Regions from separate parts of the Comamonas fluminis genome, predicted to be linked through region 2. Evidence: riboswitches for the same ligand, from Rfam matches in the RefSeq annotation. Region 2 holds a riboswitch; each other region holds the start of a gene.
The links. Region 2 has a riboswitch for cobalamin ahead of JDW18_RS08290 (nitrite reductase). Riboswitches for the same ligand answer to the same signal wherever they lie in the genome.
Positions count from the first base shown of each region.

Region 1: it holds a riboswitch for cobalamin, as region 2 does, so the genes downstream of both, JDW18_RS12575 (FecCD family ABC transporter permease) here and JDW18_RS08290 (nitrite reductase) in region 2, are expected to answer to the same signal.
Region 3: it holds a riboswitch for cobalamin, as region 2 does, so the genes downstream of both, JDW18_RS09740 (TonB-dependent receptor domain-containing protein) here and JDW18_RS08290 (nitrite reductase) in region 2, are expected to answer to the same signal.
Region 4: it holds a riboswitch for cobalamin, as region 2 does, so the genes downstream of both, JDW18_RS20140 (ABC transporter substrate-binding protein) here and JDW18_RS08290 (nitrite reductase) in region 2, are expected to answer to the same signal.

Region 1 is NZ_CP066783.1:2,661,260-2,664,784, forward strand. Features, by position in the region: cobalamin riboswitch at 1,103-1,365, shown strand; gene JDW18_RS12575 (FecCD family ABC transporter permease) at 1,574-2,659, shown strand; gene JDW18_RS12580 (ABC transporter ATP-binding protein) at 2,623-3,444, shown strand; cobalamin riboswitch at 3,494-3,525, shown strand, end outside.
Region 2 is NZ_CP066783.1:1,733,009-1,736,533, reverse strand. Features, by position in the region: gene JDW18_RS08300 (enoyl-CoA hydratase/isomerase family protein) at 1-726, opposite strand, end outside; gene JDW18_RS08295 (YbaN family protein) at 946-1,380, shown strand; cobalamin riboswitch at 1,462-1,691, shown strand; gene JDW18_RS08290 (nitrite reductase) at 1,889-3,187, shown strand; gene JDW18_RS08285 (precorrin-8X methylmutase) at 3,171-3,525, shown strand, end outside.
Region 3 is NZ_CP066783.1:2,036,407-2,039,931, reverse strand. Features, by position in the region: gene JDW18_RS09740 (TonB-dependent receptor domain-containing protein) at 1-1,633, opposite strand, end outside; cobalamin riboswitch at 1,702-1,944, opposite strand; gene JDW18_RS09735 (DUF904 domain-containing protein) at 2,200-2,409, shown strand; gene JDW18_RS09730 (cell division protein ZapA) at 2,450-2,830, shown strand; gene JDW18_RS09725 (helix-turn-helix transcriptional regulator) at 3,221-3,525, opposite strand, start outside.
Region 4 is NZ_CP066783.1:4,363,149-4,366,673, forward strand. Features, by position in the region: gene JDW18_RS20130 (short-chain fatty acyl-CoA regulator family protein) at 1-310, shown strand, start outside; gene JDW18_RS20135 (GNAT family N-acetyltransferase) at 470-994, opposite strand; cobalamin riboswitch at 1,053-1,280, shown strand; partial or broken gene JDW18_RS20140 (ABC transporter substrate-binding protein) at 1,569-2,419, shown strand; gene JDW18_RS20145 (FecCD family ABC transporter permease) at 2,480-3,525, shown strand, end outside.

The DNA.
Region 1 (3,525 bases), 930 kb from region 2:
ATGACTGAAGAGGGTCAAGCTGCGACAGCCGCAACCGGCCAATGTGCACTCATCGACCAACCTCAAAGCCGGGGGCATTCCCAACTGGGTTCGAGTCTTGAAGAACTATTCGAGCATCAGATCCAACCAGTCGAGCACCTCGCCATTGGGAAGGTGACAAGACACTTCCTTCGATTCGATCTTTAGAGTCCCACCCATACGAGCACAGTCCGCTCGATCATGATCGATTTCAGTCATCCGAGGTGTTGGGCTTGCACACGCTACGAGAATAAAAACTACGGCTATGGTCATCAGCTTGTTCATAAGCGGTTTTTCCCTCAATGCTGCCTTTAGGCTTTTGGCGGATTCAAGAGTGGAGTGCTGAAAGCTGTCCCGGTACACGGATAGTGGTGATCGTACCCTGAAGCCCTTTGCGTGGCCGGTTGTTGATCTTTAAGTAGCTACATGATGCCTTGTCAACTTCCGCTTGGGGTCGATTTACGACAGTCACGGTGCGTTCACAGCATATGACTGGCGGTAGTGTCTCTGCCGAATACAGCCTTACCGAAGGCAAGTGCTCAGGATTGTGGCCAGCTTGGGGTGAGCACCCCACCTGAGCGAAGGCAGCGAGCCCTTTTTTAAAGCCTCACAGCCGTTCTTTTAAAACGCCCATCCTTCATCAGGTTGGGCGTTTTTCTTTGCAATGCGCCTTTAAATTCTCAATCTTCCACTTCCAACCTCCCACGAAGTCGGAAGTTTTGAGAATTGAGGGCCATCCGACTATGTGTTTGATTTTTATAGATATTCTGAGGTTGGAAGCAAAGCAGCTTCCGACCTCGGAACTTCCGACCTTGAAGCAGCGGCACGACTCCTGGCTACGCAGGCAAACATCCCCCTAAGCGCCCGATTACACAAGGGAAACCGGAAATCCCATGCCCAGCACCGTTTAGTGCGCTAACGGCCCACTCTGGCCGTTTTGTGCCCCTGGTCGGCCCATTCTGTGCCAAAGCCACCGAGTGACTCTGCAGACCCCACATCGCCCGCAAACCCGCGTTATCATTGGGCCAGGGCAGAATGGGTGTCGTGCAGGTTATGTGCCAAAGTGGTCACCTCCCCACTAGTCTGCCCTGCCCCAGCAACAGGTGCCCGATGTCCATTCGGGTTAAACGGGAACAGGGTGCAAAACCCTGGCTGCCCCCGCAACGGTAAGCAGATCAACACCGCTTCTGGGCTTTTGCAATATATGCAAAAAGCCAGCCACTGGCGTTCTACGTGGCCTCGTCATCGAGGTGCGCGGCAGCGCCGGGAAGGTGAAGCAGTGGGCATGGGGCCTCGCGCCCCAAGCCATTTGCCAGCCCGGATACCGGCCTGTTATTTGCAACACCGGCCTGCGGGGAGCAGCGTGATGGCAACAGGCTATGCCGCGCTTTCACCGCACGCGCACCCTCCCGCCTGATCTCATCGCCTGCATGCAAGCCGCCTGCTTTGACAAGATAGCGATGAGATTTCCCACACGGCCTTTGATCTTCCACCCTGCCCTTACACAGCAAGGCGATAGCCCGGCATCTGGCCTGACCAGCGTTCTACGGCTCTCATGACGGCGCCTTCGACTCAAGCCTTCACCCGGCAGCGTCATCAGCTGAAACTGTGGCTGTTTGCACTGACGGCCGTGCTGCTGCTGTCTCTGACGCTGGCCATTACGCTGGGGCCGGTGCGCATTGGGCCCACTCAAGCATGGCAAATCACCGCGCATGAACTGGCGCAGCGCCTGGGCATGGAAACCCAGCCTGCCAGCTGGAGCACGGCCCAGTATCAGATTGTCTGGCGCGTTCGCCTGCCGCGTGTGCTGCTGGCGGCCATGACTGGCGCCGGCCTTGCCCTGGTGGGTGTAGCCATGCAGGCCATGGTTCGCAACCCGCTGGCTGACCCCTACCTGCTGGGCGTTTCATCGGGAGCATCAGTGGGCGCCGTCAGTGTGCTGGCCTTTGGCACACTGGCATTTGCGGGGGAACTGGCCTTACCACTGGGCGCTTTTGGCGGCGCACTGGCAGCCTGCACAGCGGTGTATTTTCTCGCCCATACCAATGGACGATTGCAGGCCTCGCGATTGATTCTGGGTGGCGTCGCCATTGCCTACTGTCTTGGTGGCGTCACCAGCCTGATCATTCTGACAGCCAACCAGCGTGAGCTGGCGAACTCCGTGCTGACCTGGACTCTGGGCAGTCTGGCCGGAACCCGCTGGAAAGAGCTGGGGCTGCCTGCTGCCCTGCTGCTGGCAGGAATTGCGCTGCTGCTGGCGCAGGCGCGTTCGCTCAATGCATTGCTGTCTGGCGAAGAAACTGCAGCCACTCTGGGTGTGGACACCACACGCACCCGGCGCTGGCTGTTTTTGCTCGTCTCGATGGTGACGGGAGTTCTTGTTGCGCTGACAGGCCCCATCGGCTTTGTGGGCCTGATCGTGCCGCATATCACCCGCATGCTGGTGGGCGCCGAGCACCGGCGGGTACTACCTGTCGCAGCGCTGACAGGTGCCATCTTCCTGGTCTGGGTCGATGTGTTTTCCCGCATCAGCTTTGCCCCTGCCGAAGTGCCCGTTGGCGTCATCACGTCGCTGCTGGGCGGGCCCTTCTTTGTCTGGATGCTATGCCGCAAGAGCGCCCGGGAAAGGATCAGCCTGTGAACGGCCAACACTACTTGCTGGAAGCCCGGCAACTGCACTGGCAAGCTGCAGCCACCCATATCGTCAAAGACATCAGTCTGCATATTCAGCGCGGCGAATTGGTCGGCCTGCTGGGGCCCAATGGCAGCGGCAAATCCACCTTGCTGCGCATGATCTACCGCATCCTCAAGCCTTCCAGTGGCACGGTCTGCATGCAAGAGCAAGACGTCTGGCAGCGCAGTGCCCGCGACAATGCCCGCGCCATGGCTGTGCTGGCGCAAGAGAACACCGGTGAGTTTGATCTGCGCGTCTGTGATGTGGTGCTCATGGGGCGCACCCCCCGTCAAAGCGCTTTTTCTCGCGACAGTGAAGAGGACTTGCGCATCGTCACTCAGTCTCTGGCACAGGTGCACGCCCAGGCGCTGACCGAGCGCATGTTCTCCACCCTCTCAGGCGGTGAAAAGCAGCGAGTGCTGATGGCCAGAGCACTGGCGCAGCAAGCCCAATTGCTGGTGCTGGACGAGCCCACCAATCACCTGGATGTACGCCACCAGTTCGAGCTGATGAACCTGATACGCAGCCTGGGCCTGACCACACTGGCTGCACTGCATGAGCTGCCGCTGGCCGCCCATTACTGCGACCGCCTTTATCTGCTCAAGGATGGCGCGCTGGCTGCACAGGGCACGCCCGCCGAGGTGCTGACGCCGCAGATCATTGCCCAGGTCTATGGCGTGCAGGCGCAGGTGCGCATCAACGAGCGCAGCGGCAAGCCTCTGATTGAGTTCATGCCGGACCAATTGCTCTGAATAACGCTTGAAAGCGCCCAAGGACTGCTAAACTCTTGCGGCGCCTTGATGGCGCTTCGTTTCGGAAGGTGCTTGCTCTTA
Region 2 (3,525 bases):
GGCATCAATCTCGGCGATGTGCTCTGCATTCTTGGGCTGAACGCTCACAAAACGCGAGCGCACCACGGCGTTGAGCGCTTCCACATTGGCAAAATCCGTCGTCGCCAGCGTCTCCCACAACTCGGCCTGCTGGTCGCTGGGAATGCAGCCATCGGCCAGCTTGAAGGCCACAGCATCGCCCGCGCCAATGGTGTCACCAGTCAGCGCCAGCCATTCACCCACCGCACCGGGGCAGCGCGAGAGGAAATAGCCACCGCCTACATCCGGGAACAGGCCAATGGCCGTCTCGGGCATGGCCATCTTGGTGCGTTCGGTCACGATACGCAGCGAGCCGCCCTGGCTGATGCCCATGCCGCCGCCCATGACGATGCCATCCATGAACGCGATATAGGGCTTGCCCAGCGTGTGAATCAGGTGGTTGAGCGCATATTCCTCGGTGAAGAAATCTTCAAGTTCCGGGTTGCCCTGGCTGCCAGCGGTATGCAGAAAGCGAATGTCACCGCCTGCGCAGAAGGCACCGAAAACGCCATCCTTGTTGCTGCCGCGAATCGCCACCGCCAGAATCGCGTCGTCTTTCTGCCAGTCCAGCAGCGTTGCCAGCAAGGCGCGCACCATTCCCAGAGACAGCGCATTGAGCGCCCTGGGGCGGTTGAGCGTAATCATGCCCAGCTTGCCGCGCACTTCGGCAATCACATCAGGCGAATCGGTGCTCTGGGTCGTCGTCATTGTTCTTACTCCTTGAATCTGTGTTGATGCGGGCCATGCAGCGCCTGCCCAAACGAAGCCCGATTATGCGAGCCACACCTGCGCCAACCGGGACAAGGATGTGACAAATGCCGCCAGAGCGGCGGCCGGAAAAACCATACTGCCACCTGTGCTCGCTAATATGAGAGGCCTGATGGCGACATTCCTGCCCGGAATGCCACGCCGCCCATGTCCTGCTTCATGACCGATCTTTCGCCACCGCCCGACTCATCTGCCGAGCAGCCCGCCCCGGAGCCTGCCGCACTTTCCGCTCCGCTGCGTTATTTGCTGATCGCCTTTGCCCTGATCTGTGTGCTGCTGGGCCTGATCGGCGCTGTCGTACCAGGCATGCCCACCACGGTGTTCATCCTGATGGCCGCCTGGGCTGCTGTGCGCAGCTCACCCCGGCTGCACCGCTGGCTTTATGCGCACCGCATCTTCGGGCCACTGCTGCGCAACTGGGATGCGGGCGGAAAAATCACCCGCCGCGTGAAGTGGACGGCCACCTTCAGCATGGTGTTCAGTGGTGCGCTGATTCTGTATTTCTCCCACAAGCCCTGGATAACTGCCGTGACGCTCAGCATCATGGGCTGCGTGCTGATCTGGCTGTGGCTCAGGCCCGAACCCTCACTCTGAACGAGGCAAACACACAGCGCCCACGCCACTCGCTGAGGCTCTGAATTTTTTGAGCGAATGGATATCGCGTAAGATTCGCCCCGATCACAGGTGTTTTCAGGCGCGTTTTGGGCCTGAAGATGAAACGAGAAGCAGGTGAATGACACAAGCCACCAATCCTGCACTGCACCCGCAACGGTAATCAAAGATATTGAGGCACAAGTCATTGCCAGCAATGACAGTCACTGCGAAAGCGGGAAGGCGTGCCTGAATTTCAACTCTCTGAGTTGAGCTTTGTAAGTCCGGAGACCGGCCTGATGTGACCAAGGCGCAGCGGGATTGCATGTGGCTTGATGGGCTGCTGCACTCGCACAGTCAATCTCCCTCCTCCCTCTGCACATCTCAATCATCTGGCCCGGGTATCGGCCTGACTGACGTGGATTTGGCATGGTGCGAGGATCTCTGTGGCTGGCTCGACTGCAGCCCGCTGAATGTGGCGACATCCGCTTGATGGCGGTGGCAGCGCTGCATGGCTGATTCCGTCAAAATTCAGGGTTGGTGCCCCACCGCCTGGAAGCCCATGCAGGCGCAAGACGGCTGGATTGTGCGCATTCGCCCTCATTGCGCCTCCCTCAACGTCGCGCAATGGCGCGCACTGGCTGAACTGGCCCTGGCACACGCCCATCCGCAGCTGGAGCTGACCCGGCTGGGCAACATTCAGCTGCGCGGCGTGCACGCATCGCAACTGGGCCAAGTGCGCTCGCAACTGGTGGCCGCCGGACTGGTGCCAGCTAACGCAGATGAAGACCTGGCGCCCGCCGTCCATTGCAGCCCTCTCTATGCGCGCCATGACCTGACACATCAGCTGGCGCAGTCGCTGTCTCACGCTGCAGCCACGCGCCTGAGCCCGCATGCACTTCAAACGCTGGGCCTGAATGCCTTGCCCAGCAAGTTCGGCCTGCTGGTCGATGATGAGCAGCAAAGCCTGCGCGATATTGGCGCCGATCTGCGCCTGCATGTCTTGCCCGCCAGCGCCCAGACAGAGCACTTCGCCCCGCGCTATGCACTCACACTGGGCGGCTCTGGAAAGACCCATGTCTATGCCAATGCCACAGAGGCCATTGAAGCCGCTGTGCAGATCGCCATTTGGTTTGCCAGTGAACGCGTGCGCGGCAATCAGCAAGACGACAGGCAAGCCATCACACGGCTGCAGCAGAAGCTGGCGTATTTGCCGCAAGACCTGCCCGCGCTACGGACAGCAACGGTACTGGAAACATCGCCCGACGCATCGGCAACCTGCCCCCTCACACCCGGCGAACACGGGCGGCACTTTGTTCTGGGTGCCCCACTGGGCCGGGTGAATGCGCAAGCCGTGCTCTTGCTGGCAAGCCATCTTCCGCCAAACACCGAGATCAGAGTTACGCCCTGGCGCTCGCTGCTCGTGGCAAATGGCGCCACAACTATTGCGCCGAAGGCGCTGGACAGCGCCTCATGGATTGTCGAGAGCCGTGACGCACGAAGCCGCGTTTCTGCCTGCACCGGCAGCCCCGGCTGCACGCAGGCACTGATGCCTGCGCAGCAGCTGGCACTGCAATCTGCAAAACATCTGCCCGAGGGCATGCATCTGCACATCAGCGGCTGCGCCAAGCTGTGCGCGCTTGGCAAAGAGGCCACCGCCGTCGTTTATGCAAGCCAGTCTGACGCGGCGCAGCTGCTGCTCAACGCCTACACCGCTGCACAGCCGCAAGCCCGTATCCAAATTCCCTTTCAGGCCCAGTTATCAGAGCCTGCACAAATACAAGAACTGATCCATGAGCTATCAATATGAAAAGCACGGTGAAGAAATTTACCGTCAGTCTTTCAGCATCATTCGCCGCGAGGCAGACCTGGCCCGCTTCACCCCGCTGGAAGAACGCGTGGCCTGCCGCATGATTCATGCAGCAGGCATGGTGGAGCTGGCGGCGCACATCCATTTTTCGCCCGACTTTGCCGAGGCTGCTGAGGCAGCGCTGCAGGGTGGCGCCCCCATTCTGTGCGACGCCCGCATGGTCAGCGAAGGCATTACCCGCAAGCGCCTGCCTGCAGACAACTCCATCATCTGCACCTTGCAGGATGGCCGCACCGCCGAGCTGGCCCAGTCCATGGGCAACACACGCAGCGCCGCCG
Region 3 (3,525 bases), 300 kb from region 2:
CGCCCCAGTCCTTGTCTGCAGACAGACGCGTGACATGGCGGGCGCGACGCGGCAGCAATGTGTCGGTCAGAGTGTTGCGAGGATCCAGTTGGTCATAGTCCGCACGCAGCTTCCAGCCCATGAACTGGCCGCTGTAGCCCAGCGTCCAGCCCTTGATACGGCTGCGAGGGATGTTCTCGGGCTTGGTCGTGTTCGCGATATAGCCGCGAATGCGGTTGTCGAAATAAACCAGCTTGACGGAGTGCCCACCTTCGCTCCAGGTCACACCCACATCGGTATTGCGACCAAATTCAGGCTTCAGGTCTGGCGAGCCATAATCTGGCCAGTACAGCTGATTGAAGGTCGGCGCCACAAAGCTTGTGCCATGCGAGGCATGCAGGCGCCACTGGGAGTTCAGACGAAACCCATAGCCCACGCCCCAGGTGTTCTTGCTGCCGAACTGCGAGTTGTCATCGCGGCGCAGATTGGCCTGCCAGCTATGTGCGCCCTGCTCACCGGTCAAACCGACAAAGCCGGAATTCACTGTTCGCTCCGTCACCGAATATTTGGTGCTGCTGTTGACTTCCTGCTCCAGTCGTTCAAAGCCTGCAACCACCAGGCCAACGGGCGTGGCGATATCGTTTTGCCACTGGTACTGGCGCTGAGTGGTGGCAAACAGGCCCGGCAGGTTATAGGACTGCGCGGAATCAATGGCATTGCTCTCATCACGCGAATGGCTGATGGTGAACTTGGACTTCCAGTCCTTCAGGATTCGCCCAGTCACCGAAGCCGTGCTGACCTGCGTGCGCAAAGCACTGCGGGTATCCACGCCAGGGCCGTCATCGAAATGGGTGATGCCTTCCGAATACAGCACGCTGCCGTCAACACGCCAGTCAGAGTTGATCTCATAGCCCAGCGAGGCATTCAAAGAGCTCTGGCGAAACGGGTCCCGGTCGGGGTTGTAGTTTCCGTAGGCCACCTTGGAATTGGTGGAGGAAAAACCATGTTCGGTCGTGCGCTGCGCATTCAGCGAATAGTTCCAGCCTTGCTGAGAGCCATTCAGACCCGCGGCGGCCTGCGCATAGTGGTCACTGCCCAGCGTGACACTGGCATATGGATTGAAAGGCTTTGCGCCAGTGCCCTTCTTGGTGAAGATCTGCACCACGCCACCAACTGCATCGCTGCCATACAAAGAGGATGCTGGGCCCTTGATGACCTCAATGCGCTCAATGGATGCCAGAGGAATATTGGCCCAGGAAGGGCCGCCGCTGGTTGCCGAGCCATAACGCACACCATCCACCAGCAAAATCGTGTGCCGGCTTTCCGTGCCGCGCGTGAAAACGCTGGCTTCCTTGCCCAGACCGCCATTGCTGGTGATCTGCAGGCCCGCCTCACGCTGCAGCAGCTCAGGCAGGCTGCTGCCTGCGGCGCGCTCGATCTGCTTGGCATCGATGACTGTCACATCTGCCGTCAGCTGTTCAATGGAGGCTTCGGCGCGGCTACCAGTGACCACGGTTTCTGCCATCTGGCGTGCACCCGCATCCTGTGCATGGGCGGCAAACGAAGAAATAGCGCACAGCACAGCCGCAGCTGCCACACGAGTGCAGGCAAATGGCGCCACGCAGAGCTGCGCGGACGAAGAGTTTCTGGACATGAGAAATCAGCGAGAAAGCGCTCACGCCAGCCTACCCGCCGACACTGAGCAACACATGTCCGCAAATAGCAGACACACCCAAGTTGGCCGGTATCCGGGCTAGGCGAATCGTCCTCTTGCCAGCCTTCCCAGCGCGCAAGCGCCAGTGGCTATCAGGGAAAAGGAGGAATGCAATGGCACTCCATTCGCCGACCGTTGCGGGGGCAGCGCAGGCCCGGCGCACCAGTCAAATCTGGCAAACACCTCCCTGCTTCCCGTTGAACTGAGGCGGCAGAGCAGCCGCATCGAGCACCAACAGCCGCGCATTGTAATGAAGTTCAACCCGTGCTCATCCTTCATTCGAAGGAGCCGGGTGACGATTTTTTACCTTAAAAACTCAGTTTATGCAGACGCAATCTGCGTATGGCGCTACGATTTTGCGAAATCAGGCACTCATCTGCAAAAAGACAGGTTTCACCGGTATTCGCTGCCCCTGTGCGGCAACCCTCCCGAAACATGTACAAGTCAGGTTTTGCGTGCAATTTAATGCCCACCTACTGACTGCAAGACCTACAATGGCAGAGTCTATGACCCCCCAGCCTTCTCTTGATCTCATTGCCGAGCGCGTGGAGCGTCTGTTGGTCCGCCATGAAGAACTTCAGCGCACCAATGCCTTGCTCACCGACCAGGTCATCGCCCTTACTCAGGAGCGTGATTTGCTGCGCCTGCGCCTGCAGGCAGCACGCGCCCGCGTGGACGCGCTGATCGAACGCTTGCCCGCTAACCAGGGAGAGTGACACTGTCACCTTCCGCCTCCAGACCCTGTCACAGACGCCCATGAAGCAGATCGATGTGCAAATCATGCAGCAAAGCTATGTGCTGACCTGCCCCGATGGCCAAGAAGAACGCGTGATGGAGGCCGTCCGCCGTGTGGACGATGCCATGACCCGTGTACGCGACTCCGGCAAAGTCCGCTCGCGTGAGCGCGTGGCGGTGCTGGCAGCGCTGAACATGGCCTTCGATGTGCTGGACCGTGATGCCCAGCAGGCCCACATGGCAGCAGCCCAGGCCGAGATGCAGTCCATGCAGCAGGAGCTGGCGCCCCCCGCAGAGCTGGACGAAGCCGCAAAGGCCGAGCAGCAGCGCCAGCAGGAACTGGCTGAGCAACTGGTGCTCAAGCTCGACCACGCGCTGGAAAACGACGCACGCCTGCTCTGAAAACTGTCAAAGCCTGAAAACATCAGGGCAAAGCTGTTTTGCCGACTGCAGGTTTAACATTCCCCGTTAAAATAGCACCTGTCTGCAAATCTGCCGGTTTTTATATTTCCTTGAACCAATGCTCACTGAGCACGGGCTTGGTAAATCACCTATTGAGCGTGATCGTCTCGCGTCAGATGAACCCAACGATAGGTTGCCCTCGCCCACCTGAACCCCCGGTTCAGGATGACGAACCGGTGGCGTTTGCAGACACCTTGTTTCTGAGGGCAGTTGACTATCCAGACAACGAACACAACTGCCTGATCTGAATTTGAAGCCCGCTGATGCGGGCTTTTTTCATGGGTACTTCAGGTTGATGCCGTGAACAGAGGTTTCTGAATGGCGCCGGGCTTAATGATTGCCCAGCCAGGCCACGCTATTGAGGAAAAGTCGCACCAGCTCTGTCTGGCGGCGAACACCCGTCTTGGAAAAAATCGAGCGCAGATGGGCCCGCGCCGTATTCGGGCGAATGTTGAGTGTTTGCGCTGCTTCCTCCAGCGACAGGCCATTGGCCAGCTGAATGGCGAGCGATGTCTCGGCGGGTGTGAGCTGGAACAATTGCTGGGCAAGTTTGACCGGGGGATCAGGGCGGCCCGTGGTGTCTCTCACAAACACCGCCACGCTGGGGCGCTGCTTGCCTTCGGTCCAGTCATCGG
Region 4 (3,525 bases), 2.2 Mb from region 2:
CGTGCCGCAGCTCGCCTCCATGCCCGACGGACGTGTCTATCTGTGGATTGCCCGCACCATCAGCCACGCAGGCCAGGGCTGGGGCGCGCCGGGAAAGACTTTCTCCATTGGCCTCGGCTGCGATTTGCAACATGCCGCGCGGCTGGTGTATTCCAAGGGGCTGGATTTGCGCAAGGTTGAGGCCGCCACTCCGATTGGCATGGGCTGCAAAGTCTGTGAGCGCAATGCCTGCCCGCAGCGCGCCTTCCCGTTTGTGGGCAAGCCTCTGCGGGTCAATGAAAACGAAAGCGGCTTTGTGCCTTACGGGTAGGCTTGCCATGTGAGGTCGGCATGCAACAAGGTAAGAAATACGCGACGATATCTTCAGCTGCGTCGAGATGTTCAACAACCCCATCCGCAGACATTTTCCTGCGGATGGCCTGTCTTCGATAGAGTTCTAGAGGCGTAATTCTGTGAGGCTTGACGCAGTCTAGGAAAGGCTGGTTGATTCACATAAAGCAAGCTGCATATGAATGGTTTGCCACAGCGGATCGGCTTCTCGATCAATGACCTCAAAGTGGTGCTTCTGCCAGAACTCCAGAGCGCCAGGCAAAAACGGATGTGTGTGCAGGTAAAGAACGTCCACGTTTTGAGACTCTGCATGAGTGCGCAGCCTATGCAGCATCCGCCCGGCCAGCCCGGAGCGCCGATGCTCTGGCGCAACAAACAAGCGCACGACTTCCATGACTTTGTGCTGTTGGAAATTTAACTGCGGAAATCTGCCGTCATAGACACGGCATGCAATTGTTGCCTGAACGCTTTGTCGAGAATCGAGAGCCGCCAGCATGCAGCCACTGCCTGAGAGATAGGTCGCTTCGAATTCACGCAGGTCTTCAGGTGTCTCCTGTGCGTTGATGCGCCCGGCGAACATGGAAATGCGCACGTTTTGCAGAAAGCTTTGGACTTGATGCAAGTCACGAACGCGCTGAATGGAAATGGAATTTGAAGTGGGCATGAACAGAGAAAACTAGCGCATTCGTCCAACGGGCCTGTGACTGCTGCTACAAAATCAGCTACATTACCGCAACTTTGGTTTCGCAAGAACATGTATTCGCTGTGGTGAATGCATGAGGGAATCCAGTGGTCCGGCACTTTGCTTGCCGGCCCGTGAAATGGAACTGCCCCCGCAACTGTAGGCAATGAGCCAGCCATCCAATAGCCACTGAACATCTCTGTTTGGGAAGGCGATGCGCCAGCGATGATTTGCCAGTCAGGAGACCTGCCAGAGCATCTATCAATCATTGCCGGCGGGGTGTCCGGGGAGTGTGCATCTCATCGTTCCAGTACTGCGCTGCCTACCCAGGCAGATGCGAAGGCGCGTGGCTTGCCATATCTTCCAGAGTGCTTCTCGCCGCTTCTGGAAAGTTATTCCGATGCTGCTTAGAAGCCTTGCCAGCGCTGCCCTGATCGCCACCTCTTTTTCTGCGTACGCCACTGACTATCCGGTGCGGCTGCAGAACTGCAATTACACCGTCAAGCTCGACAAAGCGCCTGCATCGGTGGTCACCATCGGCCAGGCTGGTACCGAGATGCTTTACGCATTGGGTCTGGGCGACAAAGTGGTGGGCACAGCCCTCTGGTTCAACCCGGTGCAGCCGCGCTTCAAGGCCATCAACGACAAGGTGCCGCGCCTGTCGGACAACATTCCCAGCTTTGAATCGGTCATCGGCAAGCGCCCGGCCCTGGTGGTCTCGCAGTTTGAATGGATGGTGGGCAAGGACGGCGTGGTTGGCACGCGCGAGCAGTTCCATGACCTGAACATCGCCACCTATGCCATGCCCGCAGACTGCGAAGGCAAGAACAATCTGGTGGGCTCGGACGGCACACGTACCGCCAGCTACGACGTCAAGGCTTTGTACAAAAGCATTCGCCAGCTGGCTCAGGCCTTTGATGTGGAATCGCGCGGTGAAAGCCTGGTCAAGGAGTTGAGCGATCGTCAGGCCCAGGCGGTGGCCAAGGTCAAGTCTTCCAAGCTGCACAACCTGTCTGCCGCACTGTGGTTCTCTAGCGCAGACCTGGCGGCTGACCCCTATATGGCTGGCAAGAACGGCGTGGCGGGCTACATGATGCAGACGCTGGGTCTGCGCAACGTGATCGAATCGACAGAAGAGTGGCCACAGTGGGCTGGGAAACCATTGCCAAGGCCAACCCTTCGGTGCTGATCATCGCCCGCATGGATCGTCGCCGCTTTCCTGCGGATGACTACCAAAAGAAGCTGGAATTCCTCAAGAAAGATCCCGTCACCCAGCACATGGATGCCGTCAAAAACGGCCGTATCGTGATCGTGGATGCCGATGCGCTGCAGGGCTCGATTCGCCAGGTGGACGGCATGGAGCAGATCGCCAATGCCGTGCTGAAGATTGAAGGCATCGCTAAGTAAGCTGAGCGGAAATGGGCGCCATGCACTTTGCGTGCACTTTGCATGCGCCCCTGCTGTGTCATGAACACCTTCACGCTGAGTCAGGGGCGCTCACGCATTCCGCTGGGCCTGCTTTTGCGCATGGCCTTGCTGGCAATCGCTGCCGCAGCTTTGCTGTTGCTGGCGGTGGTGCTGGGCATTGCCATTGGCGAGACCGATATCTCGGCCCGCATTGTGTATGAGGTGCTGGCCAATCAGCTTCTGGGTGCCAGCTACGCTATAGACCCCATCAACGCAGGCATTGTCTGGAACTACCGGCTGACCAGAGCTTTGGTGGCCGCCAGCTGCGGCGCGGGCCTGGCGGTTTCCGGGGTGATCTTGCAGTCGCTGCTGCGCAATGCTTTGGCCGAGCCCTATTTGTTGGGCATTTCTGCCGGTGCTTCCACGGGGGCGGTTCTGGTGTCGGTGGCGGGCCTTGGGGCTGGCCTCATCTCCATGACCACAGGGGCATTCCTTGGTGCCATCTGCGCATTTGCACTGGTGGCCTTGCTCGCCCATGCCGCAGGCAATGGCGGGCTGCGTAACGGCGGCCAGATTGTGCTGGCCGGTATTGCTGGCTCGCAACTGTTCAATGCACTGACCTCGCTCATCATCACCAAGTCGGGAAGTGCCGAGCAGGCGCGCGGCATCATGTTTTGGCTGCTGGGCAATCTGAGTGGCGTGCGCTGGCCAGACACCTTGCTGACGGCCTCGGTGGCCGTAGCGGGGATGCTGGTCTGCCTGATGCATGCCCGCTCTCTGGATGCGTTTACCTTCGGTGGGGAGTCTGCCGCTGCTTTAGGCGTTCCCGTGCGCCGCGTGCAGCTGACGCTGCTGCTGGCCGCAGCCTTGATGACGGCGGTGATGGTGTCAATCGTCGGCGCCATCGGCTTTGTTGGTCTGGTGATTCCGCATGCAGCGCGCTTGTTGGTGGGTGTGCGCAACCGGCGTCTGATTCCCGCCAGTGCCTTGATCGGTGCCATCTTTCTGATTGCGGCTGATGTGGTTTCACGCACGCTGATTGCGGGGCAGGTTCTGCCCATTGGCGTCATTACCGCCTTGGTCGGTGCACCGGCTTTTGCCTGCAT